Regions from separate parts of the Streptomyces sp. NBC_00273 genome, predicted to be linked through region 2. Evidence: riboswitches for the same ligand, from Rfam matches in the RefSeq annotation. Region 2 holds a riboswitch; each other region holds the start of a gene.
The links. A riboswitch is a leader RNA that binds a small molecule or an ion and turns the genes downstream of it on or off. The one in region 2 is predicted to bind guanidine.
Positions count from the first base shown of each region.

Region 1: linked by a shared signal. The riboswitch ahead of OG386_RS27160 (DMT family transporter) and the one ahead of OG386_RS07300 (Ohr family peroxiredoxin) in region 2 are both predicted to bind guanidine.
Region 3: linked by a shared signal. The riboswitch ahead of OG386_RS06835 (MBL fold metallo-hydrolase) and the one ahead of OG386_RS07300 (Ohr family peroxiredoxin) in region 2 are both predicted to bind guanidine.

Region 1 is NZ_CP108067.1:6,141,747-6,150,892, forward strand. It holds gene rdgB (RdgB/HAM1 family non-canonical purine NTP pyrophosphatase) at 1-260, shown strand, start outside; tRNA gene OG386_RS27130 (tRNA-Leu) at 315-387, opposite strand; gene OG386_RS27135 (HNH endonuclease) at 435-956, opposite strand; gene OG386_RS27140 (HNH endonuclease signature motif containing protein) at 953-1,597, opposite strand; gene bcp (thioredoxin-dependent thiol peroxidase) at 1,732-2,199, opposite strand; gene OG386_RS27150 (DUF3618 domain-containing protein) at 2,304-2,624, shown strand; gene OG386_RS27155 (GroES family chaperonin) at 2,668-3,009, shown strand; guanidine-III (ykkC-III) riboswitch at 3,053-3,123, shown strand; gene OG386_RS27160 (DMT family transporter) at 3,155-3,475, shown strand; gene OG386_RS27165 (transglycosylase domain-containing protein) at 3,503-5,950, opposite strand; gene OG386_RS27170 (ABC transporter permease) at 6,137-6,964, shown strand; gene OG386_RS27175 (ABC transporter permease) at 7,089-7,892, shown strand; gene OG386_RS27180 (ABC transporter ATP-binding protein) at 7,897-8,865, shown strand; gene OG386_RS27185 (DUF1707 SHOCT-like domain-containing protein) at 8,989-9,146, shown strand, end outside.
Region 2 is NZ_CP108067.1:1,696,292-1,705,437, reverse strand. It holds gene OG386_RS07325 (nuclease-related domain-containing DEAD/DEAH box helicase) at 1-64, shown strand, start outside; gene OG386_RS07320 (SDR family oxidoreductase) at 386-1,120, shown strand; gene OG386_RS07315 (nuclear transport factor 2 family protein) at 1,117-1,596, shown strand; gene OG386_RS07310 (peptidoglycan recognition protein family protein) at 1,709-2,503, shown strand; gene OG386_RS07305 (hypothetical protein) at 2,523-2,972, opposite strand; gene OG386_RS07300 (Ohr family peroxiredoxin) at 2,959-3,444, opposite strand; guanidine-III (ykkC-III) riboswitch at 3,519-3,581, opposite strand; gene OG386_RS07295 (hypothetical protein) at 3,705-3,920, shown strand; gene OG386_RS07290 (hypothetical protein) at 3,942-4,133, opposite strand; gene OG386_RS07285 (vWA domain-containing protein) at 4,304-5,488, opposite strand; gene OG386_RS07280 (AAA family ATPase) at 5,504-6,703, opposite strand; gene OG386_RS07275 (ankyrin repeat domain-containing protein) at 6,700-8,379, opposite strand; gene OG386_RS07270 (gala protein) at 8,376-9,146, opposite strand, start outside.
Region 3 is NZ_CP108067.1:1,599,619-1,608,764, forward strand. It holds gene OG386_RS06830 (PP2C family protein-serine/threonine phosphatase) at 1-973, shown strand, start outside; gene OG386_RS06835 (MBL fold metallo-hydrolase) at 1,172-2,050, opposite strand; guanidine-III (ykkC-III) riboswitch at 2,062-2,129, opposite strand; gene OG386_RS06840 (SMI1/KNR4 family protein) at 2,226-2,789, opposite strand; gene OG386_RS06845 (SMI1/KNR4 family protein) at 3,008-3,550, shown strand; gene OG386_RS06850 (IS110 family transposase) at 3,707-4,927, opposite strand; gene OG386_RS06855 (DUF4253 domain-containing protein) at 5,172-6,017, shown strand; gene OG386_RS06860 (LysR family transcriptional regulator) at 6,079-6,981, opposite strand; gene OG386_RS06865 (threonine ammonia-lyase) at 7,056-8,033, shown strand; gene OG386_RS06870 (polyprenyl synthetase family protein) at 8,131-9,146, shown strand, end outside.

The DNA of each region.
Region 1 (9,146 bases), 4.4 Mb from region 2:
AGAACCGCGGGGCCCACTTCGCGTGCGCGGCGGCCCTGGCCCTCCCGGACGGCACGGAACGCGTCGTCGAGGGCCGCCTCCTCGGCACCCTCCGCCACACCCCGTCCGGCACCGGCGGCTTCGGCTACGACCCGATCCTCCAGCCGCAGGGCGACACCCGCACGTGCGCGGAACTGACCCCGGCGGAGAAGAACGCCATCTCCCACCGCGGCCAGGCCTTCCGCGCCCTGGTCCCCTTCGTCCGCGCCCTCCTGGGCTGACGCAACGAGGCCTGGCTTCCCGGGACTCGGGAGGCCAGGCCTCGTTGCACTGGGTACGCCCGGTCGGATTCGAACCGACATACATGGCCACCTAAAGGCCACCGCTCAGCCGTTGGCGTACGGGCGCGCGCCAGACACACTGTACTGCGCGTCAGGCCATGTACGGGAGCGGATTCAGTGGCCGCGCACACCTCCCCGGCACCAGGTGTTGGTGATCGCGTGGCAGTTGGGGCACAGCAGGCGCAGATTCTCCTGGCGGTCGTCGCTCCAGTCGCCGTTCACGTGGTCGATCTCCAACGTCATGGATCGCCCGCCCCACTCGGGCGGCGTTCCGCACGTGTCGCAGAGCTCCGGAACCCCCACCTCGCGAAGCGCCCGCCGCAGCAGGTGTGTGCGTGTCCGCCGCTTGCCGTCATGCTTGATCAGGATGTCCGACGCGGGCTTCATCGGCACGGTCCCCGGTTTGCCACGCTGATGTGCTTGCCCGAGGAAGTGGGATGTGGATAGGCCCTCCTCGGCTATCCGCTGCTTCAACGCCTTGCGATGGGTCCCGGACCGGGCGTGGCCCAGGCGCCGGAGGACCTCCGCCAGCGAGTGCGACGCCGAGACCGCCTCACGTAGCGCCTCTCCGTCCGGCGTGTCGCGGCGCCCGTGGTACCGGCGTTCGCGCGTGCGGCGTTCTTCTCCGCTGCTCATCGGCGGCGCCCCTTCGCGCGACCGCGGTAGGTATCTGTGGTCGAGTGGCAGTTGGGGCAGAGCAGCCGCAGGTTCTCGGGCAGGTTGTTCCGCCAGTCGCCGTCCACGTGGTCCACTTCCAGCGGTAGCGGATGGCCCCGCCAGGTCGGCGGCGTGCCGCACATCCGGCACGCCTCAGGCACTCCCAGCGCGGCCAGTGCCCGTTTCAGGTGCTCGCTCTGCATGCGCCGGGCGTCCGGTCCGTGCTGCTTGACCAGAAGGCTCTCCGGGCTGCGCCGGGTCTTGGGACGTCCGGCAGGAGAGGGCAGCTGGAAATGGGAGGTGTCTATGTCGAACGCCTTGACCCTCCTGCTGATGTGCGTGTGGTGGCCACCCACGACCTCCAGGCCGAGATGCCGCAGAACCTGGCACATGTTCGTCGAGTCCGCGACCGCCGCCGCCAGGATTTCCTTCGTCCACTTGACGGCGGCCGGCCGCTCGAAGTGTGACGTGTCCACGCCCAGCTTCCGCATGCGGTCGTGCAGATAGCGCCGCGAGCCGCCCTTCGGGTCGACCCCCAGCTTCTCCAGTGCCTCGGACAGCGTGCGCGACGTGCGCGCCGCCTCCGCCAGGCGTTCCTTCGTGTACGGGCTGATCGGCATCCCGGCCCCCTCCGTTCCGGCCGCGCGTTCGTGGCCTCGTACGGATTAACGGACCGGAATGCGGGGGGTTACGTCCGATAAACGGAACGGCCCGCACCGGGTGGTGCGGGCCCGTTCGGAAGTCGGGGCGGGGGTCAGAGGCCCAGGTCTTTGATGATCTTGGCTACGTGGCCCGTGGCCTTGACGTTGTAGAAGGCGTGCTCGACCTTGCCCTCCTCGTCGACGACCACCGTGGAGCGGATGACCCCGGTGACCGTCTTGCCGTACAGCTTCTTCTCGCCGTACGCGCCGTACGCCGTCAGCGTCTCCTTCTCCGGGTCGCTGACCAGGGTGACCTTCAGGTCCTCCTTCTCGCGGAACTTCGCCAGCTTCTCCGGCTTGTCCGGGGACACGCCGATGACGTCGTAGCCGTGTCCCGTCAGGAAGGCCAGGTTGTCCGTGAAGTCGCAGGCCTGCTTCGTGCAGCCCGGGGTCAGCGCGGACGGGTAGAAGTAGACGATCACCTTGCGGCCCTTGTGGTCGGCGAGCGAGACCTCGTTGCCGTCCGCATCGGGCAGGGTGAAGGCGGGGGCGGTGTCGCCCGGCTGGAGTCGCTCGCTCATCGTGACACTCTCCTCGGGAGGGGATCGGTATGCCATGAGACTAAGCTGACAGACTGTTCATGGCGGACTACGCCCCACACGACCACGACGACGGAGGCAGCGCGGTGCCGGAAGCCAGGACCCCCGCACAGATCGAGGCGGATATCGTCCGCCGCCGTGAGCAGCTCGCCGAGACGCTCGACGAGATCGGCGTGCGCATGCACCCGAAGACGATCATCGGGGACGCGAAGGCACGGGTCGCCTCGTCCGTCGACCAGACCGCCGGGCGGGCCTTCGCCGCGGTGAACCGGCTCGTGACGGATCTGCGGGACGGTCTGCGCCACGACGACGGGGCTCCGCGCGTCGACCGGATCGTGCCCGTCGCGCTGGTCGCGGTGAGCCTGGTCGGTCTGTTCGTGGTGTCGGCGCGCCGCAAGCGCGGATGACCCTGAGCGGTACGGGACGGGCGCGGGCAGGTAGGTTCGGGGCGTGAGCGAGAACACCACCCACGACAAGCTGCCCATTCGCATGCTGCACGACCGCGTGCTCGTGAAGTCCGATCTGCCGGAGGGCGAGCGGCGCTCGGGCGGCGGCATCCTGATTCCTGCGACGGCCGCGGTGGGCAAGCGGCTGGCCTGGGCCGAGGTGGTCGCGGTCGGGCAGAACGTCCGGACGGTCGAGCCCGGTGACCGGGTGCTGTACGACCCCGAGGACCGTGCCGAGGTCGAGGTGCGCGGTGCGACGTACGTGCTGATGCGCGAGCGGGACCTGCACGCCGTGGCCGCGGAGCGGCTGGAGGGGTCGGACGACTCCACGGGGCTGTACCTCTGAGGCGCTGAACGAGGGCTGGTGGCCCAGGTCACCGGCCCTTTTCGCGGCCTTTTGCTACGGTGGGGGAGAACCCCGACGAGACGCGCCGTACCGGGTACGACAAGACGACGCACCCCGTACCGTTCGTCGTCTCGGAGGTGCCGTCATGGCATGGGTTCTGCTTCTCGTCGCCGGTCTGCTCGAAGTCGGCTGGTCGATCGGCATGAAGTTCACCGAAGGTTTCACCCGGCTGTGGCCGAGTGTGTTCACGGGTGCCGGGATCGTCGCGAGCATGGTGCTGCTGTCGTACGCCGCGAAGACCCTGCCCATCGGTACGGCGTACGGGGTGTGGGTGGGCATCGGCGCCGCCGGCGCGGCCGTGCTCGGCATGGCGGTGCTGGGTGAGCCCGTGACCGCCGCCCGGATCTTCTTCATCTGTCTGCTGCTGGTCGCCGTGGTGGGGCTGAAGGCGACCTCCGGTCACTGACCGCCCCCCCTCCGCTGGACCTCCCTCCTATTCCAGGAACGCCGACGGCGGGCGCAGGCCTTCTGCGGGGCCTCCGTCGCTGCCCTGCGCACTGCCCTGGGTGCTGCCTTGCGTGCCCTGGGTGGTGCCGCCCTGGTCGCCGCCGCCCTGGGTGGTGCCGCCGTTGTCTTGGCCGCCGTTGTCCTGGCCTCCGTTCGCCGGGCCGCCGTTGTCCTGGCCGCCCTGGTTCTGGCCCCCGTTGTTCTGGCCGCCCTGGTTGCGGCCGCCCGTCGGGTTCGACGGCGAGGGTCGGGTGGGGCGCTCGGGGGCGCTGGGCGAGGGTTCGCCGGGGGTCTCCTGCGGCGGGTTGGATTCCGGGCTGGGTGGCGGCGGGGGCGGGGCGGCGCCGGGCTGGAGTTCCAGGTCGAAGTCGACGGGGTCGGTGCCTTCCAGGGCGGTCTTGGTGTACGCGGCCCAGATCCGGGCGGGGTAGCCGCCGCCGCCGATGCGGGCCTCGCCGAGGGCGCCGTAGAGGGATTCCAGGGTTCCGGTGTCCGGGTCCTGGCCCATCATGGAGATCACGGTGACCAGGTCCGGGGTGTAGGCCGCGAACCAGGCCGAGCGGTCGAGTTCGCCGGTGCCGGTCTTGCCCGCGGCCGGGTGGCCGGCGGCGAGGGCGGCCGTGCCGGTGCCGTTGTCCACGACGCTGACCAGCATGGACGTGGTGGTGTCGGCGGCTTCGCGGCTGATGGCCTGGGTGGGGGCGCGCTGGGGGAGGCCGATGGTGGCGCCGCCTTTGGTGATCCTTTCCAGGAAGGTGTAGGGGGTGCGTCGGCCGTGGTCGGCGAGGGTGGCGTAGGCCTGGGTCATGTCCAGGACGCTGGCCTGCAGGGTGCCGAGGGCCATGGCCGGGCCGGGTACGAAGTTGGGGGTGTTCTCGGGGATCCCGAGGTCGATGGCGGTCTTCTTGACCTTGGCGGTGCCGACGTCGACCGCCATCTGTGCGTACACGGCGTTGACGGAGAGGTCGGTGGCGGTGTTGACGCTGATGTTCCCGTAGGAGACCTGGCCCTCGTTCTCGGGGGCGAAGCGGATGCGGCCGCCGACGACCGGGCGTTTGTTGTCGCCGTTGTAGATCGTGTTCGGGGTGATCCGGCGGCCGTCCTGGGTGCGGGAGTCGTTCTCGACGGCGGCGGCGAAGACGAAGGGCTTGAAGGTGGAGGCGACCTGGTAGTCGTGGCGGGTCGCGTTGTTCACGTACTGCTTGGTGTAGTCGATGCCGCCGTACATGGCGAGGACCTTGCCGGTGGCCGGGTCGATGGAGACCCCGCCGGCCCGGACCAGCCGGTCGGCCTTGCGCTTGTCGGGTTCGAGCTTGCTGACCATCTGGTCGTTGACGGCGCCGACGAGGGCGCTCTGGCGGCGTTTGTCGAGGGTGGTGGTGATGCGGTAGCCGCCTTCGGCGAGGGTCTTGTCGTCGAGGATCTCGTTGTCGACGATGTAGTCCTTGATCGCTTCGACGAGGTAGCCGCGCTGGCCGGAGAGCCCGGCGGCCGCGCGGACCTTGCCCGGTTCGGGGAACTGCGTCGCCGCGCGTTCGGCGGGGGTCAGCCATCCCTTCTTGACCATGCCGTCGAGTACGTAGTTCCAGCGGGCGAGGGCGCGGGGGCGGCTCTGGGGGTGGGAGACGACGTCGAAGGCGCTGGGGGAGTTGAGGAGGGTGGCGAGGTAGGCGCCCTCGGCGGTGGTGAGTTTGCCCACGTCCTTGCCGTAGTAGGCCTGGGCGGCGGCCTGGATGCCGTAGGCGTTGCGGCCGAAGTAGCTGGTGTTCAGGTAGCCCTCGAGGATGTAGTTCTTCGACTTCTCGCGACCGAGTTTGATCGCAATGAAGAACTCTTTGACCTTTCGTTTGATCGTCTGTTCCTGGCCCAAGTAGTAGTTCTTGACGTACTGCTGGGTGATGGTCGAACCGGACTGGGTGCCCTTGCCGGTCGCGGTGTTCCAGGCGGCGCGGAGCATCGCCTTGGGGTCGACCGCCCGTTCGGAGTAGAAGTCCCGGTCCTCGGCGGCCAGTACGGCCTCCTGCACGGTCCGGGGGATCTGCGACAGCGGCACGTTGACGCGGTTGACCTCGCCGTCGCGGGCGATCTGGGAGCCGTCGGAGTAGAGGTAGACGTTGGACTGCGCCGTGGCGGCGGCGTTGGCCGGCGGGATGTCGACCAGCAGGTAGCCGGCCACGAGGGCGCCGCCGATCAACAGGGCGATGAACAGGATGCCGCCGAGGACCATGCGCCAGGTGGGCAGGAAGCGGCGCCAGCCGGTTCTCCTGCGCCGGGCCTTCTTCCCCGGTCCGCCGCCCTGGTGCGGAGGCTGCTGTGCCTGCCGTGCCTGCTGCGCCTGCTGCGGGGTCGGCGGTTCTGCCCGCGGCTGCGGTACCTCGGGCGGGGTGTCGGGGTCACGAGGGGTCCAGCCCGGGGGTGGTGACTGGTCGCTCATCTCCAGGACTCCTCGACGCCGTTCAAAACATCCACTTCTGTACCTCATGCTGTCTACCCGATGGCCACTGATTCCGCCCCGGACGGGCATAAATCGGTCGCGTGGCTCGCCCCTCCGTACTAAGCTCGCGCGCTTTGGCCGACGTAGGAACGACGTGGGAAACGGAGGGATACGGTGCGCCGGAGAGTGCAGAACGGAGCGCTTCGGGCGGCGGGTCTCTACCCGGCGGTCGCGGCGGGCGGATTCAGGCGCTACGCCACCTACGGGACGGCGACCGCAGCCGGGGTGTTCACCAACACCGTGTTCGGGTTCATCGTCGCGTACACGTACATCGCGCTGTGGGACGAGCGGCCCGGACTCGGCGGCTACGACCAGGCGCAGGCGCTGACCTTCGTCTGGGTGAGCCAATCGCTGCTCGCCGCAGCCGCCCTGATCGGCGGCGGCTTCCAGGAGGAGCTCCAGGAGCGGATCCGGACGGGCGACGTCGCGGTCGACCTCTACCGGCCCGCCGACCTCCAGCTGTGGTGGCTCGCGGCCGATCTGGGCCGGGCGGGCTTCCAGTTGCTGGGCCGCGGGGTGCTGCCGCTGGTGGCGGGGGCGCTCGCGTTCCCGCTAGCGCTGCCCGTCGATCCGGTGCGGTGGCTGCTGTTCCTGGTGTCCGTCCTGCTGGCACTGGTGGTGAGCTTCGCGCTGCGCTACATGGTGGGTTTGGTGGCCTTCTGGCTGATGGACGGGGCGGGGATCAACGTCATGGCCACCGTCGCCTCGATCTTCTTCTCCGGGATGCTGCTGCCGCTGACCGTCTTCCCGGGAGGGTTCGGCGAGTTGGTGCGGATCCTGCCGTGGGCGGCGATGCTGCAGGTGCCGATGGACGTCCTGCTGGGCGAGCACGCGGGGGCCGGGGGCGCGGCCGCGGCGCTGGGCTTCCAGGCCGGGTGGGCGCTCGTACTGCTGGGCACGGGGCGGCTGTTGCAGTCGGCCGCGACGCGGAAGGTGGTGGTCCAGGGTGGCTGAGGCCGAGGCCGAGCTGGAGGCGGTACCGGCGCGCGCGCCCGACCGGGCACGGGCGCGGGAGCGGGAGCCGGGCCGGGAGGGGGCGCGCGATGCCGCGGCGGCCGGGACGGGGCGGCGCGGCCCGATGCTGGAGGGGCTGCGCGGCTACCGGCTGATCGTGGGCATGTGGATCCGCTCCACGATGACGTACCGGACGTCCTTCGTCCTGACGACCTTCGGGCAGGCGGCGATCACGCTCCTGGACTTCGTCGCGATCTACATCATGTTCTCCCACGTGGACGCCCTCGGCGGTTTCGTGCTGCCCGAGATCGCCCTGCTGTACGGGTCCTGCTCGGCCTCCCTGGGCCTGGCGGACCTGCTGCTGGGGAACACCGACCGGATCGGCGCCCGGATCCGAGACGGTTCGCTCGACACGATGCTGGTGCGGCCGGTCCCGGTGCTGGCGCAGGTCGCGGCGGACCGGTTCGCGCTGCGCCGGCTGGGCCGGATCGGGCAGGGCGTCGGGGTGATGGGCTGGGCGGTCTGGACCCTGGACGTGGACTGGACGGTCGGGAAGGTGCTGCTGGTGCCCGTGATGGTGCTCGCCGGGGCGGCCATCTTCGGGGCCGTGATGGTGGCCGGGGCGGCCTTCCAGTTCGTGTCCGGGGACGCGGCCGAGGTGCAGAACTCCTTCACCTACGGCGGCTGCACGATGCTGCAGTACCCGCCGACGGTCTTCGCGAAGGACCTGCTGCGCGGGGTGACCTTCATCGTCCCGCTGGCCTTCGTCAACTGGCTGCCGGCGCTGTACGTGTTGGGGCGGCCCGATCCGCTGGGCCTGCCCGGGTGGGTCGCGTACCTGAGCCCGCTGGTGGCCTTCGTGGTGTTCCTGCCCGCGTCGCTGGCGTGGCGCGCGGGAGGTCGTTCGTACCGAAGCACGGGGAGCTAGAGCTGTGGCGGATGCGCTGATCTCGCTGGACGGGGTCGAGAAGGTCTTTGACGTACGGCGCCGTGTGAGCCTGATGCGCCGGGAGAAACGCCAGGTCAGGGCGGTGGACGGGATCAGCTTCGAGGTCGCCCGGGGCGAGGTGGTCGGCTACATCGGGCCCAACGGCGCCGGGAAGTCGACCACGATCAAGATGCTGACCGGCATCCTGACCCCGAGCGGCGGCCGGCTGCGGGTCGCGGGCATCGACCCGGCGCGGGAGCGGATGCGGCTCGCGCACCGGATCGGGGTGGTGTTCGGACAGCGCACGACGCTGTGGTGGGACCTCCCGCTGAAGGACTCGTACGGGCTGATGCGGCGGCTGTACCGGGTGCCGAGGGCGCGGTTCGAGGAGAACCTGGAGCGCTGCGTGGAACGGCTCGACCTGGCCGAGCTGCTCGACGTACCGGTACGGCAGTTGTCGCTGGGGCAGCGGATGCGCGGGGACATCGCGGCGGCGCTGCTGCACGATCCGGAGGTGCTGTACCTGGACGAGCCGACGATCGGGCTCGACGTGGTGAGCAAGGCGAAGGTACGGGGCTTCCTGCGGCAGTTGAACGAGGAACTCGGTACGACCGTGCTGCTCACCACGCACGACCTCCAGGACATCGAGCAGCTGTGCGAGCGGGTGATGGTGATCGACCACGGGCGGTTGATGTACGACGGGCCGTTGGGCGGGCTGCACGCGGCGGGGGCGGCGGGTGAGAGCGAGCGCACGCTGGTGGTGGACCTGGAGCGGGAGCTCGCGCCGATCAGTGTGGCGGGGGCGCGGGTGGTGAAGGTGGAGGGGCCGCGGCAGTGGCTGGCGTTCCCGGCGGGGGCGTCGGCGGCGCCGCTGGTGGCGGCGGTGGCGGCGGACTACCCGCTGGTGGACCTGTCGGTGCGGGAGCCGGACATCGAGGACGTGATCGCGCGGATGTACGCGGGCCGCGGCTGACGTTTCCCCGAGGTCCCCGCGGCCCCCGCCCCTTCGCATCAGGGGAAAGCCGGGGAGAATCCGGGGGCGATCTCAGGGGCTCAGCCATACAACTCCCCGACAACCCTGCATAGTCTGGTCCGCATGAGTGACGAGCGGCCGGAGAAGCCGTTGCCGGAGCTGAGGGCGTCGGACGCCGACCGGGACCGGGTGGTGGAGCGTCTACGGGACGCCGTCGCCGAGGGCCGGCTCGACATGGACGAGTTCGAGGAGCGGCTCGACGCGGCGTACAAGTCGCGGAC
Region 2 (9,146 bases):
CCGGCTCTTCGTGGCGATGACCCGGGCCCGCGACCTGCTCTGGCTCGGCCGCGTCACCACGTAGCGGCAGCGTCTCCACGTAGCGCAAGAGGGCCGCAGCCTAGGCCCTGTCGTCAAAGTCCCGTCGGGCCCGCGACGCCCGGCACCGCACCTGGCCGCGTTGTCGGGGCACCCGAGTACGTCCAGTACACGGGCGCCCCTCCGTCTTGCCATGCACGGCACCGGACGCCGCGGGCTCGGCCGACGCCACTTTGACGGCAGGACCTAGGGCGCGGGGAGGCGTACTGCCAGGGTGCGGTGCGTCCTGGTCGGTCGACTGCGGCTTGTCCAGACTCGGTCGGGCGGGGTCATCCGCTTCGAACGAGGAGTAGGGCAGGCATCAGGGATGAGGAACGAAGCCAAGGTGGTGGCCATCACCGGAGCCAGCAGCGGGATCGGTGAGGCGACGGCTCGGCGGCTGGCCGCCGACGGCCACCGGTTGCTCCTGGGCGCGCGGCGCGGCGATCGGCTCGCTGCGCTCAGCCGGGAGATCAACGAGGCAGGCGGTACGGCGGCCTTCCGGCGGCTGGACGTCACTGACGCCGCCGACGTGCAGGCCTTCGTGGCCGCCGCCCGGGAGCACTACGGCCGATTGGACGTCATGGTCAACAACGCCGGGGTGATGCCGCTCTCGCCGCTGGCCGCGCTGAAGGTCGACGAGTGGGACCGGACGATCGACGTGAACGTCAAGGGCGTGCTGCACGGGATCGCCGCCGCCCTGCCGGTGATGCGCGCCCAGGGCGGCGGGCACTTCGTGAACGTCGCCTCCGTCGGCGCGTACGAGGTGTCGCCCACCGCGGCCGTCTACTGCGCCACCAAGTTCGCCGTCCGCGCCCTGTCCGAAGGGCTGCGCCAGGAGTCGGACGGCTCCGTCCGGGTCACCCTGGTCTCTCCGGGCGTGACCGAGTCGGAGCTGGCCGAAGGGATCTCCGATCCTGCCGCGCGCGAGGCCATGAAGGCCTATCGCGCCGTGGCGCTGCCGGCGTCCGCCATCGCCGGAGCCGTTGCCTATGCCGTCGCCCAGCCGGCCGAGGTCGACGTCAACGAGATCGTCGTACGCCCTGCTGCGAGCGCGCAGTGACCACGGGGACCGAAGTGGCGTACGAGGACCTGCTGCGCCGACTGCGGGTCCTGGAGGACAAGGAAGCGTTGCGGCGGCTCATGATCCGCGGTTGGCGGGCGCTGGACCGCAAGGACTGGCGGACCTGGATCGAGTGCTGGGCCGAGGACGCGGTACTGGAGTTCGGGCCGTGGGGAGAGATCCGCGGGAGGGAGGCGGTCCGGGCGAAGGTGGAGGAGGCGGAGGCGCACTTCCCGAGCATGCAGCACCACATCCTGAACATGGACTTCCAGGTGGAGGAGGACCGGGCGACGGGCGTGGGGTACATGTGGTTCGTCGCCGTGACGGGGAGCGGGCAGAGCTCTTCGCCCTACTCCATGGGCGGTCCGTACGACTGGGACTTCCGCCGGGGCCCCGAGGGCGGCTGGTACCTGGTCCGCCAGAGACTGGGCGTCTGGTGGACCGACGGGGAGGAGACTCCCCAGGGCCTCGGCTAGGCCGTGTCGGACGCCGAGGACTCCCGGTGGGGCCACCGATGGTGGTACGTCCGGGGGTTGCGCGGTGTGTCTGCGCGGCCGGTGGAGGGGGAGTCCCCTTCAATGGCGCCGCATGACCTCCTCCGCACTGCACCAGCCGTCGGCGCGCGCCGCGGCCCCGTACACCCGCCGGTCGGTCCTCAGGGGAGCCTTCGCCCTGACCGCCGCCGCGGCACTGCCGCTCGCCACGGCGGGGCGGGCGTACTCCGCCGCCGGCCCGGACATCATCGGCTGCGCCGCCTGGGGTGCGCGGGCGGCGTCCGAACCCGTCGTCGTCCTGGCTAACGGCCCGGAGCGGATCATCGTCCACCACACGGCGACTGCGAACGTGACGGACTACTCGCAGCAGCGCGCCTTCGCCCTCGCCCGCGCCATCCAGACGTACCACATGGACGCGCAGGGCTGGATCGACACGGGTCAGCACTTCACCGTCAGCCGCGGGGCCTTCGTGCTGGAGGGGCGCCACAACAGCCTGGCCGAGCTGCGCACCGGCACCCGCCAGGTGCGGGCGGCACACTGCGTCGGCCAGAACACCGTGTCGATCGGCATCGAGAACGAGGGCACGTACACCTCGCAGGACCCGCCGGCGGCGCAGTACGCGGCCCTGGCCGACCTGTGCGCACACGTCTGCGACCAGTACGGCCTGCCCGCGTCGGAGATCTACGGCCACCGCGACTTCAACGCCACGTCCTGCCCCGGCGACCGCCTCTACGCCATGCTCCCGACCCTGCGCAAGGACGTCGCCGCCCGACTCGGCAGGCCCCTGTCGGAGGAGGCGGTCGACCCCATCGAGGACCTGGTCCGCCAGGCCACCGGTCGGCCGGCTTCGGAGTACGCGGAATACCTCCCGGCGGGTCTCCTGCACTGACGGTTCCCCGCCGCCCCGGCTACAGCCGCCAGTACGTACCGGCACCGGAATCGACGTGCACCACGTGGCGGCCGACGCGCACCACGTGGTGGTCCGGGCCCGACCAGGAGCCGCACGCGCCGTCGGCAGCGGGCAGTGGGGCCCAGATCTCCAGGAAGGTGCTGCCGTCCGGGTTGGTGCCCCGTTCGACGAGGTTCGCACCGTCCCACCGGAAGGTGCCGGCGTCTTCGCCGGGCTCGCCCGTGAGGTGGTGGAAGTGCACCTGGGAGCCGTCGAAGGACGTCTCGCCGGCGAAGCCCCGGCTGTCGGCGTAGTACGACCCGGCCTGCAGCCACACCACTTCGCGGTCCTCGACGAGGGGCCCGCCGTCGCGGCTGATGCCGCGCCGCAGCCAGGCGCCGTGCTCGGGCACGGGAACGCCGGGGCCGTCCGGGAGGTGCCCGCCCGGCCCGGACTCAGGCGCGGTCATCGGCGGCGGGCTCGACGGACTCGACCGCCTCGGGCTCGGCGGGCTCGTCCAGGGCCAGGAGCGTCAGCGGTACGTTGCCGCGCACGGCCTGGGAGTACGGGCAGACCGCGTCCGCCCGGTGCAGCAGGGGCTGGAGGTCCACGGCCCGCCACCCGGGCAGGCCGACGGTGAGCGTCACCGCGAGGCCGTACCCGGCGGGCGTGTCCGTGGTGCCGAGCTGGACCTCGCAGGCCACGCGTGCGGTGGAGGCGTCCGCCCCGAACTCGGCGGCGACCTCCGCGAGCGCGGAAGTGAAGCAGGCGGCGAAACCGGCCGCGAACAGCTGCTCGGGGTTGGTGGTGCCGGGCACCTTCTTGCGCGGCGGGGCGAGGCGGACGTCCAGGCGTCCGTCGTCCGTGCGGACGGATCCGGTACGTCCCCCCGCGGCGTGCGCGGTCGTCCGGTACAGGCTGCGGGTGAGTGGCACGGTCATGGCGTACGCCCATCTTGCTCGACGAGGACGCTGCCCGGGTGCGGACAGCGGACGGCGCTGCTCGTGCAGCACCTCGCGCGTCGTCGTGCGTAACCGGGTACGGCGCATCTCGTCCGGGGCCTTGGACCGGCCGCCGGACAATCTAGCAACGCGGGCCGCGGTCGGGGACGTCCCTCGCGGTGAAGTTCCTCACGGGGCCGCGGCGCCGGACCGATCGCCGGCGCCCCGGCCCCGCTGCCTACACTCGGCCCGTGGACGCGATGAGATGTACGTACTGCGGTGGCGTCGGCCTGGAGCCGGGTTTCGTCGAGGACGCCGGCGAGGGGGCCCGGGGGTACGCGCGCTGGATCGCCGGGGAGCTGGAACGCGGTCTGTTCGGCGGTGCCAAACGGCTGGGAAAGCCCCGGCGGCGCATCGAGGCGTTTCGCTGCCCGCACTGCGCCCACCTGGAGCTCTTCGCCACCGAAGCCGTCTGACGGCCGGCTGCCCTGCCCGGGTCAGGGCGCGTGGTGCTGGATGCCCCGCTGACCGGGTACCTGGGTCGACCGGGGAGCGCCCGAGCGGCGGCGGTCGGCCCGCTGTCGCCGGCCCGGGAACGGGTTGCGCCGCACGGTGGCGCTGGGGGCTGCGATCAGAAGGCCGACAAGTGCGAGGACCGCGACGAGGATGAGCACGTTGACGAGGTTCATGGTCCTGCCTTTCGTCGAGTGGTGACTGCCTGTCACTACATCTTGTTACCGAATTGCGGGCCGTTAAACACAGAGGGTGACAAGATGCGTCATTGAGGGGCGTGTTGGTGCCGTGTCGGCAAAGGCCGCCGGAAGCAGGTCACTTGGCGAATCGCCCGCACCTGCCGCCCTCACGTGGCCAGGTCGACGCGTACGGTTTCCACCCAGGACGGGGGCGGGGGCGGTGCGTTCCCGACCAGTGCGGCGATCAGCCGGCAGGACGGCGTCTCGTCCGGCCAGGGCGTGAACCCGTCGGTCAGCACGACCACGATGTTCGGCCGGTCGGGCAGGGCCAGGGCCGCGCCGATGCCGACCCGCATGTCCGTCCCCCCGCCACCGGCCAGGGTCACCTCGCCGGCACTGCGCACCCGGGTCACGGCGTGCACGTCGGCGTCGCACGCGAGGACGGCGACCCGGTTGCCGCCGACGCCCACCTCCCGCAGGACGCCCGTGACTTCGGCGAGCGCGGCCGCGAGCTCGTCCGGGCCCATCGATCCCGAGGTGTCGATGACGACGGCCACCCGCGGCAGCGGCCTGCGCAGACTGGGCAGCACCACCCGGCCGCCGAGCGCGGGTGTCCGGCGCGAGGGGCGGCGGTACGTGTAGTCCACCGCGCCGGCCGCCCAGGCGGCGGCCTCGCGGACCGCTCCCGCCAGAGCCCGGCGCCAGTCGACGGAGGGCTCCAGGACCTCCTCGGCCCACCGGGCCCAGCCCTCGGGGACCCGACCCCGGGTGCGCCGGTGGGCCCGTACGGCCTCGGCGGTCTGCCGGCGCAGGGCCTCGGCCTCCACCGGTCCGACCCGGGCGGGGCCGCCGTCCCCGCCCAGCTCCCAGGGCACGGGGGTGCCGTGCGCACCGGAGCCGCAGTCCGGCCCGTGGGGCGTCGGGGGAATCGCCGGCAGGTACGTCTCGAACAGGCCGCCCGTGGGCAGGCCGTAGAGCCTGGGCTCCATCCGGCCCTCGGGCAGCGCCAGCCCGTCGGCCAGCAGGTCGTCGTTGATCTCGCAGTCCTGGGCGATGTTGACCCGGACGTGGTCGCGCTGGTCGGCGGCGGGCAGCCGCTCCGCCCGGCCGTGGTGGTCGCGCAGCAGGTGCGCCACCTCGTGGATCCACACCCCGGCCAGCTGGGCCACCGGGGTCGCCTCGACGAAGGCGGGCGAGACGTAGCAGCGCCAGTGCCGGTCGACGCCCATGGTGCGCACCCCGGCCGAAGGGACGACGGTCAGGGCGTACAGGGCGGAAGCGAGGTACGGACGGGTCTCGGCGGCCCTGTAACGGGCCGCCAGCAGCTTCGCGCGGTCCAACTCCGGGCGCACGGCGCAGGACCGGGCTCAGTTGCCGCCCGGCAGCGAGCCGGACAGCTGGAGCAGTTGCGCGAAGGCGTCGATGCCGGCGGGCACCGGCCAGTCGAGGTCGCGCATCGCGGCGAGGTCGGCGGCGGCGCGGGCCGCGACGTCGGGCACGCCCGCGTCCACGGCCTTGGCGAGGACCGCCCAGCCCGCCTCCCACCGGGGACGGGTGAGCTCGCTCTGCACGGCCGCGACCACGGCGATGAGGAAGGCCAGCTGCCGGTCGCCGCGCTCGGGCAGGGCGAAGGCGTCGGGGTCGGCCAGCACCCGGTCCGGGTCGGGCAGGTCGAGGTGTTCGAGGTACGAGAGCAGTTCGATCCCGGCGGCTTCGCCCACGGCGCCGGTGAGCGCGGCAGCCAGCGCTTCCCGGCCCGTCGATGCCGCGTACCCCGTGGCCAGCAGCCGCAGGGCCATCTCCCAGGTACGCGGGGAGGGCCAGCCGCGGCCCCGTCCGGCGGCCTCGGCCGGCATGTGGTGGACCAGGCCCGGACGGGCGGTGAGGAAGCCGGAGACGGCGCCGCGGGCCCGGGCGACCGAACCGGAGGCCTTGGCGGGATCGACGGCCGGGATCGCCACCTCGGGCCAGGTGCCGGCCATGCCGCGGGCCACGGTGCGCGGATTGTGCGTCCAGTCGAGGTGGACGAAGCGGTTCGCGAGCGGCGGGCTGAGGTGCCAGCCGTCCGCGGCGCTGGCGGGCGGATTGGCCGCGGCGACGATCCGTACCGCCGCCGGCAGTTCCAGGCTGCCGACCCGGCGCTCCAGGACCACGCGCAGCAGGGCCGCCTGCACGGCCGGCGGGGCGGAGGACAGCTCGTCGAAGAACAGCAGCCCGTGGCCGGTGCGGGCGAGTCGTACCGCCCAGTCCGGCGGGGCCATGGGGACGCCCGTGGTGGCCGGGTCCTCGCCGACGATGGGCAGCCCCGCGAAGTCGGAGGGCTCGTGGACGCTGGCGATGACGGTCTCCAGCCGCACGCCGAGCGCGGTGGCGAGCTGCTCCATGCCGGCGGACTTGCCGATGCCGGGCTCACCCCACAGGAGCACCGGCTGATTGGCCGTCACGGCGAGCGCCAATGCTTCCAGTTGGGGGTTGGTGGCGGGCTCGGTGCGGGTGGCGCCCAGCCGGGCGCCCAGGGCGTCGGCGGCGGCCAGGGCGCGGGCGGGCTGGGGCTGGGTCGCACTCATGCGTCGTCGTCCTCGTCGTCCTCGTCCGCGTCGTCCTCGCGGTACGCCAAGTGATCGTCGTACCAGTCGGCGCCGATGCCGGGGAACTCCTCGTTGACGCGGTCCCGCAGGAAGGTGAGGTCGGTGCGCTTGTAGCGGAGAACCTCCTGGGACAGCGACAGTTCCAGCTCGTCGACGACGTCGATCCGGGCGCCCGCCGCCAGCAGGGCCCTGACCAGGTCGGCCGAACCGCCCCAGTGCACGGCGGACAGCAGCGGGGTGCGTTCGTTCTTGTCCCGTGCCTCCAGATCGAGCCCGGCCGCCAGCAGCCGGGGCAGCAGCACCTCGTGGTCGAGCAGGTGGAGCGCGTGCAGCAGGCCGCGGCCGCGGGCGTCGCGGATCCGCGGGTCCATACCCGCGTCCAGCAGCGCCACCACACCCGGGGTGTCACCGTGCTGGGCGTACAGGAAGAGTTCCTGCCGCTGGACTTGGAGGGCGCGCGGCAGCCGCCCCTCGCCCGTGGTCCAGCTCTGCTGCACGGCGAAGCACCCGGAGACCGCGCCGCCGAACGCCCGCATGGCACGCTCACGTTGTTGCTCTTCGGGGGTGTGCGGAACGTCGAGTACGCCGCCCCGCGAGTGCACCTCGTGCCACCCGCCACGGCACCGCACCCGGGCCGACCCGCCCGTGCCGGGGCCGGGCGGACCCGCGGCGGGGCCGGCGCCGGGGAACAGCGCTGCGGCCACCAGCGGATGCAGCTCGCGCGGGGAGACCAGTCCGGTCCGGACCAGTTCGAGGTCGGGCAGCCGCTGCCAGACGTACCCGGGCAGGGCCGGGACGTCGAGTGCCTCGGCCTGTTCGACGACGCGTGCCCGCAGTCCGTGCGGTCCGGTGTGTTCGAAGAGGAGGTACGTACGCCAGCCGGCCGCGAGCCGGTACCGGTCTCCCGCTCCCGCCGCCACGAGCCGCGCCACCTCCGGCGCGAGCCGGGTGAGGTCGAAGGTCATCCCCGCGAGGACCGCCTCCGGGTCGATCTGTCGCCGGTGCTGCTGCGGAGCGGGGACGGTCAGGTCACACGCGACGCCTGCCGCCGCGAAGGCCCCGACCACGTCCTTGCGGGCCCACAGCGCGGCGATCCGCTCGGCGAGGCCGTCCGGGTCGGCGAAGCGCGCGCCCAACTCGGACACGTGGCGGGCGTCCCAGAACGGCCGGACCGCGGTCCAGTTCTGGGAGGTGAAGCCGCTGCCTGTGTACAGGTTCCACTTCTTCCCGGTGACCGGCGCGCAGTGCAGGCGCAGCCGCTGCGGGCCTTCGCTCATGTGGGGTGTGGTGACCGACAGGGTCGGCCCCCCGGGGCCGCCGTAGGAGGCGAGCAGGATCCGCCGATCGGTGGCGATGGTGGTGCGGCCGCCCAAGTACCGCGGCAGGTGCCAGCGGAGCAGGTCCGGGGCGAAGTGCCGCAGGTCCTCCGCCACCGCCTCGGCCACGGCGGCGCCGTACCGGGCCTCCACCGCGGGCAGCTCGAACTCGACGTCCACGGCGGCGGCCGCGCAGGCTGCACGCCAGTCACCGGCCAGCCGGTGCGCGGTGGCCTGCTCGATCATCCAGCCGGGCACGGCGTAGCGGCGGATCCGCCGCCAGGCCGGGCGGTCCTCCGGCTGCAGGCCGCCGGGCAGTTCGGCGTTCTCCACGCTCACCGGTACACGCTGCCGATGGCGCGCAGGTCCGGATGGGCCGCCCGGGCGGGGCGGAGACGTGCGGTGAAGGAGCGCTTCACTCGGCGGGGCAGGCCGGGGCCGAGGCCCACGTACTCCAGCGGGCTGTCCGCGGGCACCGCCGCGAGCAGGCTCTTCGCACCGCGCCCGGTGAGGCCGGTGTGGCGCAGTTCCAGGCGGTGCAGCGGGCTGCCGGGAAGTGCCGCGGCCAGGGCGTACGCGCCTTCGTCGCCGGGGTTGTTGCCGGGGCACCCGAGGCTGCGCTCCGACATGGTCCGCCCGAGGTCGAGCGCTTCGATGCCGCCGAGGGAGGCGGCCAGGCTACGCGCTCCGGCGGCGCCGATGCCGTTGCCGCCGAGCCCGAGACGGACCGGGCGGGCGGAGTCGGCCGCGGCGCGGGCGAGGGTCGCGGCGCCCTCGTCGCCGAGGTGGTTGGCGGGGACGTACAGCTCGCGCACCCCGGCCTCCCGGATCAGGGCGGCCAGCAGCGGGGCGGCGTCCGGGCCGAGGCCGTTGCCGCCGAGGAAGAGCCGTTCCAGGGGCTGTTCGCGCTCCAGCAGGGCTTCGAGCAGGAGGCGTACGCCGTCGGTGCCGATCCCGGTGTTGACCAGGTCGAGGGTGCGCAGGGCGGTGTTGCGGCGCAGCAGCGCGGCCAGGGTGCGGGCGCCGTCCCCGAAGAGCGGATTGCGCTTGAGCCAGAGGGCGCGGACGGTCGTGTCGTTGCCGAGGGCGCCGGCGAGGGAGCCCAC
Region 3 (9,146 bases), 97 kb from region 2:
AATGGCCTTCAGCCGTCTCCTGCCCGCGGCGCCGGCCCTTGCCGCCGCCATGTGGCCGGTGCTGCCCACCGTCCTGCTCGGGACGGTCTGTCTCATCCTGATGATCGGCCTCAGCTTCGTCTTCCCGGATCTGGGGACGTGGTGGACGGCCGCGGGGATCATCGCGGTCACCGTGGCCGCCGCGTACGGGAGCCATGTCCGGCTCCAACGGGAGCGCACCCTCTTCCAGGTACGGCTCGTCGCCGACGCGGCGCAGCAGGTGGTGCTCAGCCCCCTGCCGCGCCGCTTCGGCGGCATCGAGATCGAGTCGCTGTACCTCGCGGCCGCGGCCGAGGCCCGCATCGGCGGGGACTTCTACGAGGTGGTCGACACGCCGTTCGGGGTCAGGCTGCTCATCGGCGACGTCCGGGGCAAGGGCCTGCCGGCGGTGGGGGCAGCCGCGGCGATCGTGAACGCCTTCCGGGAGGCTGCGTACGGCGAGATCGACATGGTCGACGTCGCACGCCGCATGGACGCCAGCAGCACCCGTTACAACGGCGCGTTCCCCCCCGAGGGGCCCCTGGAGCGCTTCGCCACCGCCCTCCTCGTCCAGATCCCCCACGGGGGTAGACGCATCGACATCCTCAACTGCGGACACCCTCCGCCCCTGCTCCTCAACCAGGGGAAGGTCCTCACGCTCGAGTCCACCACCCCCTCTCCCCTGCTCAGCCTCGCGGAGCTGATCGGCGACCACTACAGCGTCGACACGTTCGACTTCGCCCCCGACGACCTCCTGCTCCTCTATACCGACGGGATCGCCGAGGCCCGCGCCCGCGACGGCGAGTTCTTCCCGTTGGCGGCCTGGATGCGTCGGCAGCCCCCCACACCGCCCGACGAACTGCTCACGGCCCTTCACCGCGACCTCCTCCGCCACAGCAAGGGACGCCTCGACGACGACATCGCCGCCCTCGCCGTACGTCTGTGCGAGCCGTGAGCCCGTCGCGTACCGCCGGGGCGCCCCGGTTCAGCACCGAACCCGCCGTCGCCGGGAGCCGGCACCCGACCCTCGCCGCCCCGCCCGTTCTTGCCGACCGTGCTCCGTCGGCCACTCTTCGTGTGCGCCGCGGCAACGTGCGGCGCGGTCTGATCCGCGAATGCGCTGGTGGGGAACCAGCTGGCTACTCGGCGTGGCTCAGTCGTCCGGGCAGATGACGAAGAGGGGGAAGGCGAGTCGGCGGGGCTGGTCGCCCATCTCGTCGAGTGCGGCGCGGATCTCGTGCAGGTGGCCGGTCGTCATCTGCAGTGGGGGTTCGTGGGGCTGGTAGGTGGTGCGGACCGGGTACTCCACGCCCGGTTCGGTGGTCATCTCGATGTGGCAACCCATGACGTGGGTGACCGGTCTGCGTTCGCAGAACTCGATCAGGCGGTCGATGGTCCGGGAGAAGGCGTACCGGTCCTGGACGTAGAGGCGGCCCGGATAGACCGTGTCGCCGGTGAGCAGGAACCCGGTCCACGCGTCGTAGAACGTGACGGCTGCCTCGTGGTGCCCGGGGGTGGCCAGGCACTCGAGCGTGCGGCCTCCCAGATCGACCCTCGCCACGGCCGCGGGGTTCTCGTCGAATCCGAAGTACTTCCAGGCCGTGGCGAGTTCCGCTGCGACCACCGTGGTGTCGGGGCGGTCGGCGAACTGACCGTCGCCCGCGATGTGGTCGCCGTGGGCGTGTGTGTGCAGCACCAGCAGGTGGTACTCCGGGCGGGGGTGGCGGGCGAGCCAGTCGTCGACGAGCTGGTCCACCACCACGCGCAGGGGGAAGAACGCACGTGACGCAGTGGCCCCGGTATCGATCAGCACCGCCCGGTCGTTGCCGAACAGCAGGAACAGGAACGGCGCTTCGTAGTGGATCGCCATGTTCTGCCGCAGGATGACCGTGTGCTCGTCGTACGCGTGGACCTGGATGTCCGGGTCAGTGTTGTGCTTGGACGATGGTGAGCCGTGGATCCAGCGGACGTCCAACTCGCGGGGCCCGGAAGCCGGGCCGTCGAAATCGATAGGGGATGTGTCTGCAGCCATGACGCCTCCTGAGTGCGTCGTCTTAGCAGGCCGGGTACGGCGCACATCTCGTCCGGGGCGGGCACCTGTGAGCCTCCGCCGCGACGCTACCACGACGTTGATCCACGGCCCTGCTGCCCGGCGCCCGGTCCGGTGCCCTGCGGCGAACCGACGTGTCGAGAGCATCCCGTCGGTGTCAGTGGCTGGGCATGCCGAAGACTTGGCCGGCCGTCTCGAACCAGTGCTCCGTCGGCTTCGGCACCTCGCTGAGGTGGCCGAAGTATTCCGTTTCCGCCGTTCCCGTGAGCACCGCCAGGAGGAAGGCCGAGCACCCCATGTCGTGGTCCTCCCACAGGGGGCCGCGCCCCTCGTTGTAGAGCACGGTCCACTCATCGGGCTGCTGGCCGGGCCTCACCAGCCAGTACAGGAAGGCCCCCGTGCCTTCCTCGAACGCCCACGGCAGGACCAGGGCCCCCGCTTCCAGCAGGCCGGCGGGCTTCGCCTCGATCTCCCATAGGTTGGCCAAGATCTCGTCCCGTTCCGTCTTCTGCGCGTGCAGGTCGCAGTCGTTGTGGGCGGAGTGGGGGACGAGCAGCCAGACCGTGTCGTCGAAGAGGCCGTCGCCGTACGTCTCGACGAGCCGCTTGTAGTCGGTGGGCAGAGCCACACCCAGGGCGCGCTCGGCCTGCGCCCAGTCCACCGCGGGCGGCGGATCGGCGGGCGGCGGGCAGAGGCGGACGAGGGCATCGAGGGCGATCATGGAACCGACGCTACTGGAACCCCTAGCCGATGCCCGTGGGCGGGTCGCCAGGACGGGCAACGCCTTCGGCCGGGCGCCTTCTTGCCGGGGGCGGGCGGACCGGGATCATCCGGCAGGATCCGGAGGAGGCGGCTCAGCGGAGCCCGTCGCATACGACGTCACCGCTGTCCTCAACCTGCCGGAGGGACGGCGGAACCCGAGCTGGAGGAACAACGGCCGTGCACCCTGCCATCGCCCACCTCACCCGCGCGATCCCACCGACGGATGCCCCTCGGGCCCACGACTGGGCGCGCGTCGAAGAGGAGCTCGGAACGATCCTACCGAGCGACTACAAGCAGCTCGTCGACCTCTACGGCGGTGGCCTCTTCGACGACGCCATCTGGGTACTGGAGCCGGACTGCCCCAACAAGTACTACGACCTGGCGTCGGAGAACCACATCCGCGCCGCAGCCCAGCAGGGGCTCTGGACGGGCGGGGAGCCCAAGCCCTCCGAACTCGACGGGACGGGATCCCGCGCCATCGCCTGGGCCGTGACCGAGAACGGTGACTGTCTTCACTGGCTGGCCCGCCCCGACCAGGAACCCGACCGGTGGACCGTGGCGGTCAAGGAGGGACGCGGCCGGGAATGGGAATTCCACGCCCGGTCGTGTGCCGAGTTCTTGCGGTCCGTGCTCCTCACCGGCGACGCGGAGTCCGACGTGTTCTACGACTTCCCGACGGAAGGACCGCACGGGTTCGCTTCCAGCTCCAGTTTCGTCTGAGTTGATGCGTCCCACGTACGGCGGGCTCGGTCCACGGGGTGAGGCTCGCACGCCGCACCGGTCCGGGCCACTGGGATGCGTCCCGCCGGAAGCCCGCTTCGTTGGCTTCGGGGCGCGGCCTGGCTGCAACTGAGGCGCTGAAGCTCCTATTGGCTGTCAAGCAGTGGTGAGCCAGTCGCGGTAGGCGTTGGCGAGGTTGTCGTCGCGGCGGGTGCCGCGTTCGATGCATGAGATGACCGATGGCCAGACGCCGAAGTGGTGGGCGACGGCGGTGAGGGTGATGTTCTTGGCCTGGCGTGTGGGCCGCAGGTCCGCGACCTCGGGGACGGCGACCGTCGTGGTGAGGTAGCGGAACACTTCCCGGGCGATGGCCCGTTTGAGGAGGCGGATGATCTCCTTCTTGGTCCGGCCGGCCGCGGTCTGGCGGGCCACGTAGTCGCGGGTGCGCTGGTCGCTGGCCATGCGGACGAGGGCTATCCGGTAGAGGGCCGCGTTGGCGGCGCGATCGCCGCCTCGGGAGAGGCGGTGACGGTTGGTCTTCCCGCTGGAGGCAGGAACGGGGGCGACCCCGCACAGGGCCGCGAAGGAAGCTTCGGTGCGGAGACGGTCGGAGTTGCCGCCTGCGGTGATCAGGAGCTGGGCCGCGGTGTCGGGGCCGACGCCGTAGGCGCCCCGCAGGCCCGGATTGTGTTCGGTGACCACACTGTCGAGTGTTGCTGTGAGCTCGTCGTGTTCAGCGGTCAGGGCCTGGACGCGTCGGGCGAGGCTCTTCAAAGCGCTCAGCACGGCGGTGTGGACGGCGTCTGTCGTTGCCGTGAGCCGCAGTCGTGCCAGGGCATCCATGAGCGGCTTTCCCCGCAGGGCCCGATAGCGGGCGCGGATGGTTTCGGGGGCGCTGACGAGGATGTGCCCGATCTGGTTCATGGCGGCGGTGCGGGCTTTGACCGTGGACCGGGCGGCGTTGTGGAGGGCGCGTATGCCAGTGACGGTCTCGTCCTTGGGCGCGCTGGAGGCGCGTCCGGAGAGTGCGGCGCGGGCGGCGGCGTAGGCGTCGATGGGGTCGGACTTGCCGCTGCGGCGGCGTTCGGCGCGGTCGGGGCGGTTGACTTCGAGCACGCTCAGGCCATCGGCGACGGCGGCGCGGGTGAACCCGGTTCCGTAGGACGCGGTGCCTTCCACGCCGATCGCGATCACGTCCCCGTGGGCGCAGAGGAAGGCCAGGGCTGCCGTGTATCCGGCGGTGGTGGTGGGGAACTCTGCGTCGGCGAGGTGGCCGCCGTTGTCGGTGATGACCGCGACGTGGATGGTGTCGGCGTGCGAGTCCACACCGCCGAACACCCACTGGCCGCTCGTGCCCGCTGTGTCCGCTGCTGTCATGCTGGAGGTGCCTTCCTAGCCGGAGGTGACACCGGCCAGGTGGGACAGACAGGACATTGAGGGGGCTTCTGACCAAGCTCCTATCAGGTCATGTTCCACCTGGCCGGAGCCATGAAGAACGGGCCCGGCAGCCGGACGGTACAGCGGGAAGACAGCCCAGCAGGGCGTCAGTCAGTGGCAGAGCCACGACCACCGGAACCCGCTACGAGTATCAATGTCAGTGGGGGCCGATACCTTCATCCGCATGACGACGCGTTCCACGCCGCTCGCGGTGCTGTCGACCGACCCGACGGGCGAAACGTCGGGCCTCGGCCTGCCCCCGGGCTCGCTGGTGACCGGGACCCGCGACGGCCCTTGGCACGAGCCGCTGCTCTGGGTGGCCGACGGGACCGCGGTGCCCGGCACGTGGGCACGGTACCGGTCGTCCCGGTCCCGGTCGGTCCGGGATGCCGAGGGACTGCAACCCGTCCTCCTTCAGGACGCATCGGGCAGCGAGGAGTGGTGGGGCGGTGAGCTGGATCCCGGCATGATGTCGGACCCCGGCGATCACCGTGCCGAGGATGTTCTCCGGGCCCTTTGGGAGTCGGCGGTATCGGAAACCGAGGAGAACGAAGACGAAGGGGACGCCGGCGAGACCATCGCCCCGTTCACCGGTCGCTGGCCCGGACTTGCGTCGGTGGGAGGGACGCCGGCAGATCCGGAGGCGACCGCCGGGGACGTTGCCGATGCCTTGATCGGGACCTGGCTCGAAAGCCCTCGGCTCGCATTGGTCCCGGTGGGCCGGCCTGCGGACGTCCCCGCGGCGATCGGCTGGTCGGGTCCGGCCAACTACGTGGACGACGTGGCGCGGCTGTGTGCCGTTCTTCGTTCCTGGGAGGACCGCTTCGGAGCCCGGGTGGTCGCCCTGTCGTACGCGCGGCTGGACCTGTCCGTGGCAGCTCCACCGCAGTCACTGGACGAGGCTCTCGCGATCGCCGCGGAACACTTCGCGTTCTGCCCGGACAACGTCTGGCAGGGGTACGAGAACATCCGGCCCTACGCGGAGCAAGCACTGCTGGGCAACGCTCACTGGACGTTCTGGTGGGACTGAAGCCGCCTACGGAAGGTCCTCGCAGCGGGTGAAGGCCGCCCGGCGCGGGCGGGTCCTGCCGTCAGGGCCAGGGCACCGGCTGGACGGCGGTCTCCTTGAGGACCTTCAGGAAGGCTTCGACCGGGGCCGGGAGCGGTGGTGCGCCGTAGACGACGGCGTCGACGAAGCGGTGGTCGTCCGGTAGGCGGTCGATCCGCACGCCTGGGTGGAGATGGGCGCGCAGGGCGAGGCCGGGCAGCGTACTGACGCCGAGGCCGGCGGCCACGAGTGCCTGGGCTGCGACGTAGTCGTCGGTCTCGAAGGCGATCGTAGGAGTGAAGCCGCGTTTCCCGCACGCTGTCAGCAGGTGCGTACGGCACCGCTCGCAGCCGGCGATCCACCGTTGTCCGCGGTAGGTGTCGAGGTCGGTACGGGGACCGGGCCAGGACGCGCCGGCCCGGCTGACGACGTAGACCGGCTCGTGCAGGATCGGTGTCACGGTGTGGCCCTCGCGGCCTCCGGGCGGACCGTCACCGTGGTGGAAGGTGAAGGCGACGTTGGCCTCTCCGCGCCGTAGGGCCGCCAGCGCTTCGGGAGGCTCCGCTTCCGTCAGTGCCAGTTCGATGTCCGGGTACGCGACGCCGAAGGCGGCGGCCACCGTGGGTACGAGCGTGGCGAGCGCCGAGGGGAACGCGGCGAGGCGGACCCGTCCGGCGCTGAGACCGGCGTGGGCGGCGAGTTCGGTCCGGGCCGAATCGATCCGGCCGAGGATCTCCTCCGCGCGATCGGCGAGCAGTCGGCCGGCCTCGGTCAGCCGGATGCCGCGGCCCGCCCGCTGGACGAGCGGCACACCGGCTTCGGCTTCGAGCTTGGCGAGGTGGTGGCTGACCGACGGCTGCGCGTAGTGCAGCGCAGCGGCCGCAGCCGTCACCGAACCCTCGCGTGCGATGGCGGCGAACACCCGGAGTCGGTTCTCGTCGAACATTCATCGATGATATCGATGAGTTCATCGGAAACTGACATTTGTCCTATGGGTTGTCCCCTGCGCAGCATGAGGGCATGCCCGATCCCACGATCTCCGACGTCCTTCGCGCGCGCCGTCTGCAGAGCGCGCACCTGTCCCCGACCCCTCTGCTCTCGTATCCCGCCCTCGACTCCACCGTCGGCGCCGGGATCCGCGTTCTGGTCAAACACGAGAACCTGCAGCCGACCGGCGCCCTCAAGGTCCGAGGGGGCGTCACCCTGCTGGCCGGGATGGACCCCGCCGAGCGCGCACGGGGCGTCCTCTCGTACTCCACCGGCAACCACGCCCAGTCCCTCGCCCATGCCGCGGCGCTCTTCCACGTTCCCTGCACCATCGTCATGCCGAAGGACCCGAACCCTCTGAAGGCCGCGGCGGTACGGCGCCTCGGCGCCGAACTGGTCGAACACGGAGCGGACTTCGAAGAGGCCCGCCGCCACGCCGAGCAGCTCGCGCCCCTGCGTGGGATGCGCTTGGTCAGCGCGGCGAACGAGCCGGACCTGATCGCGGGGGTGGCCACCGCGTTCCTGGAGGTCTTCGAGCAGGAACCGGACCTCGACACGATCATCGTGCCGGTCGGTGGCGGCAGTGGCGCCGCCGCCGCTTGCCTGGTGGCGGCGGCGATCAGCCCGCGCTGCCGCGTCATCGCGGTGCAGTCCCGCCGCTCGCCGGCCGCGCACGACTCCTGGCGCTCGGGCCGCTGTGTCGAGCGTCCGAACACCACGACGGCGGAGGGCCTGGCCACCGGGTCGGGCTTCGAGCTGACGCAGCGTCTGTTCCGGCAGCACCTCGCGGACTTCCAGCTGGTCGGCGATGACGACATCCGGTGGGCCCAGTGGCTGCTCATGCGTGATGCCCGAACGGTGGCCGAGGCGGCTGCCGCCGCACCGCTGGCGGCGCTCCTCGCCGCACGCGACGGCCTCGCCGGACAGCGTGTGGCGATCATGTGCACGGGCGGAAACGCCGGCGAAGCCGAGCTGCGGGCCGCTCTCTCCGCCGCACCCTCGGGCCGGTGAAGCCGTTCGGGAGCTCCCGCCGCGAGCCGAGGTAGGAACTCCCCCGATGCGCTGGAGCGGATCCGGGCGGCCGGGGCCGTGATCGATACTGATCTTCATGCACGTCAACGTCACGGCCACCACCCTGGAACGCGTCGCCGGCCACCGGATCCGCTTCGACGCCCGGTTCGAGCAGTACTTCGACAGCCTCGGCGAGCGTTTCGACGTCCCGGTGCCCAGCCGGTACGTCCCCCGCTGCCTGGAGCTCCTGCGGGAGCTCTCGATGCGCGGCGGCAAGCGGCTGCGGGTCGTCCTGCTGTACGAGGCGGCCCGGCTGGTCTCCCCCGACGAGGTACCGGGGCTCGCCGAGGCCGCGCTGAGCATCGAACTGCTCCAGACGCACGGGCTCGTCCACGACGACATCATCGACGACGCGCCCTTGCGGCGCGGCCGGCCCTCGACGTACTACGCGTACCGCCGGGAGTTCCCCGGCCAGGACGCCACCGCCCTCGGGCTCGCGATACTCGCCGGGGACCTCGCCGCGTTCCTGTCCACCCAGGTGCTGCTGGAGGCAGAGGTTCCCGCCGCGCTCCGCCAGGCCCTCCTCGGCGTGCACGCGCGCACCGCGGCCGAGACCGTGGCCGGGCAGATCGCCGACCTGGAGCGGGACTCCCACGCCCTGCCCGACGAGGAATTCCTGCACACCGTCACCGACTTCAAGAGCGCGCGGTACTCGATCCTGGCGCCGCTGACGATGGGCCTGCTGGCCGCGGGCGGGAATCCGGCGCCGCACCGCGCCCGACTGCACCGCTATTCCCGGCTGGTGGGCGTCTCCGAGCAGATGCGCGACGACTTCCTCGACTTCTTCGGCCCGTCCGGCGACGACCCGGCGGCCGAAGCGAAGTCCACCGGGGCCGACATCCGCTCGGGCCGCCGCACCTACGCCGTCCGTGCCCTACTGGCCGCCGCGACCGGGGCCGACGCGGCCCTCGTCGAAGCCGCGCTCGGCGATCCCGGCTGCCCGGACGAAACCCTGGGCCGGATCAGGGAGATCGCCCGCGCCGCGGGCGTGGACCGGCACCTCAAGGCGGAGATCCGACGGCACGCGGAGGCCGCTGCCGCCGAGGCCGCGTC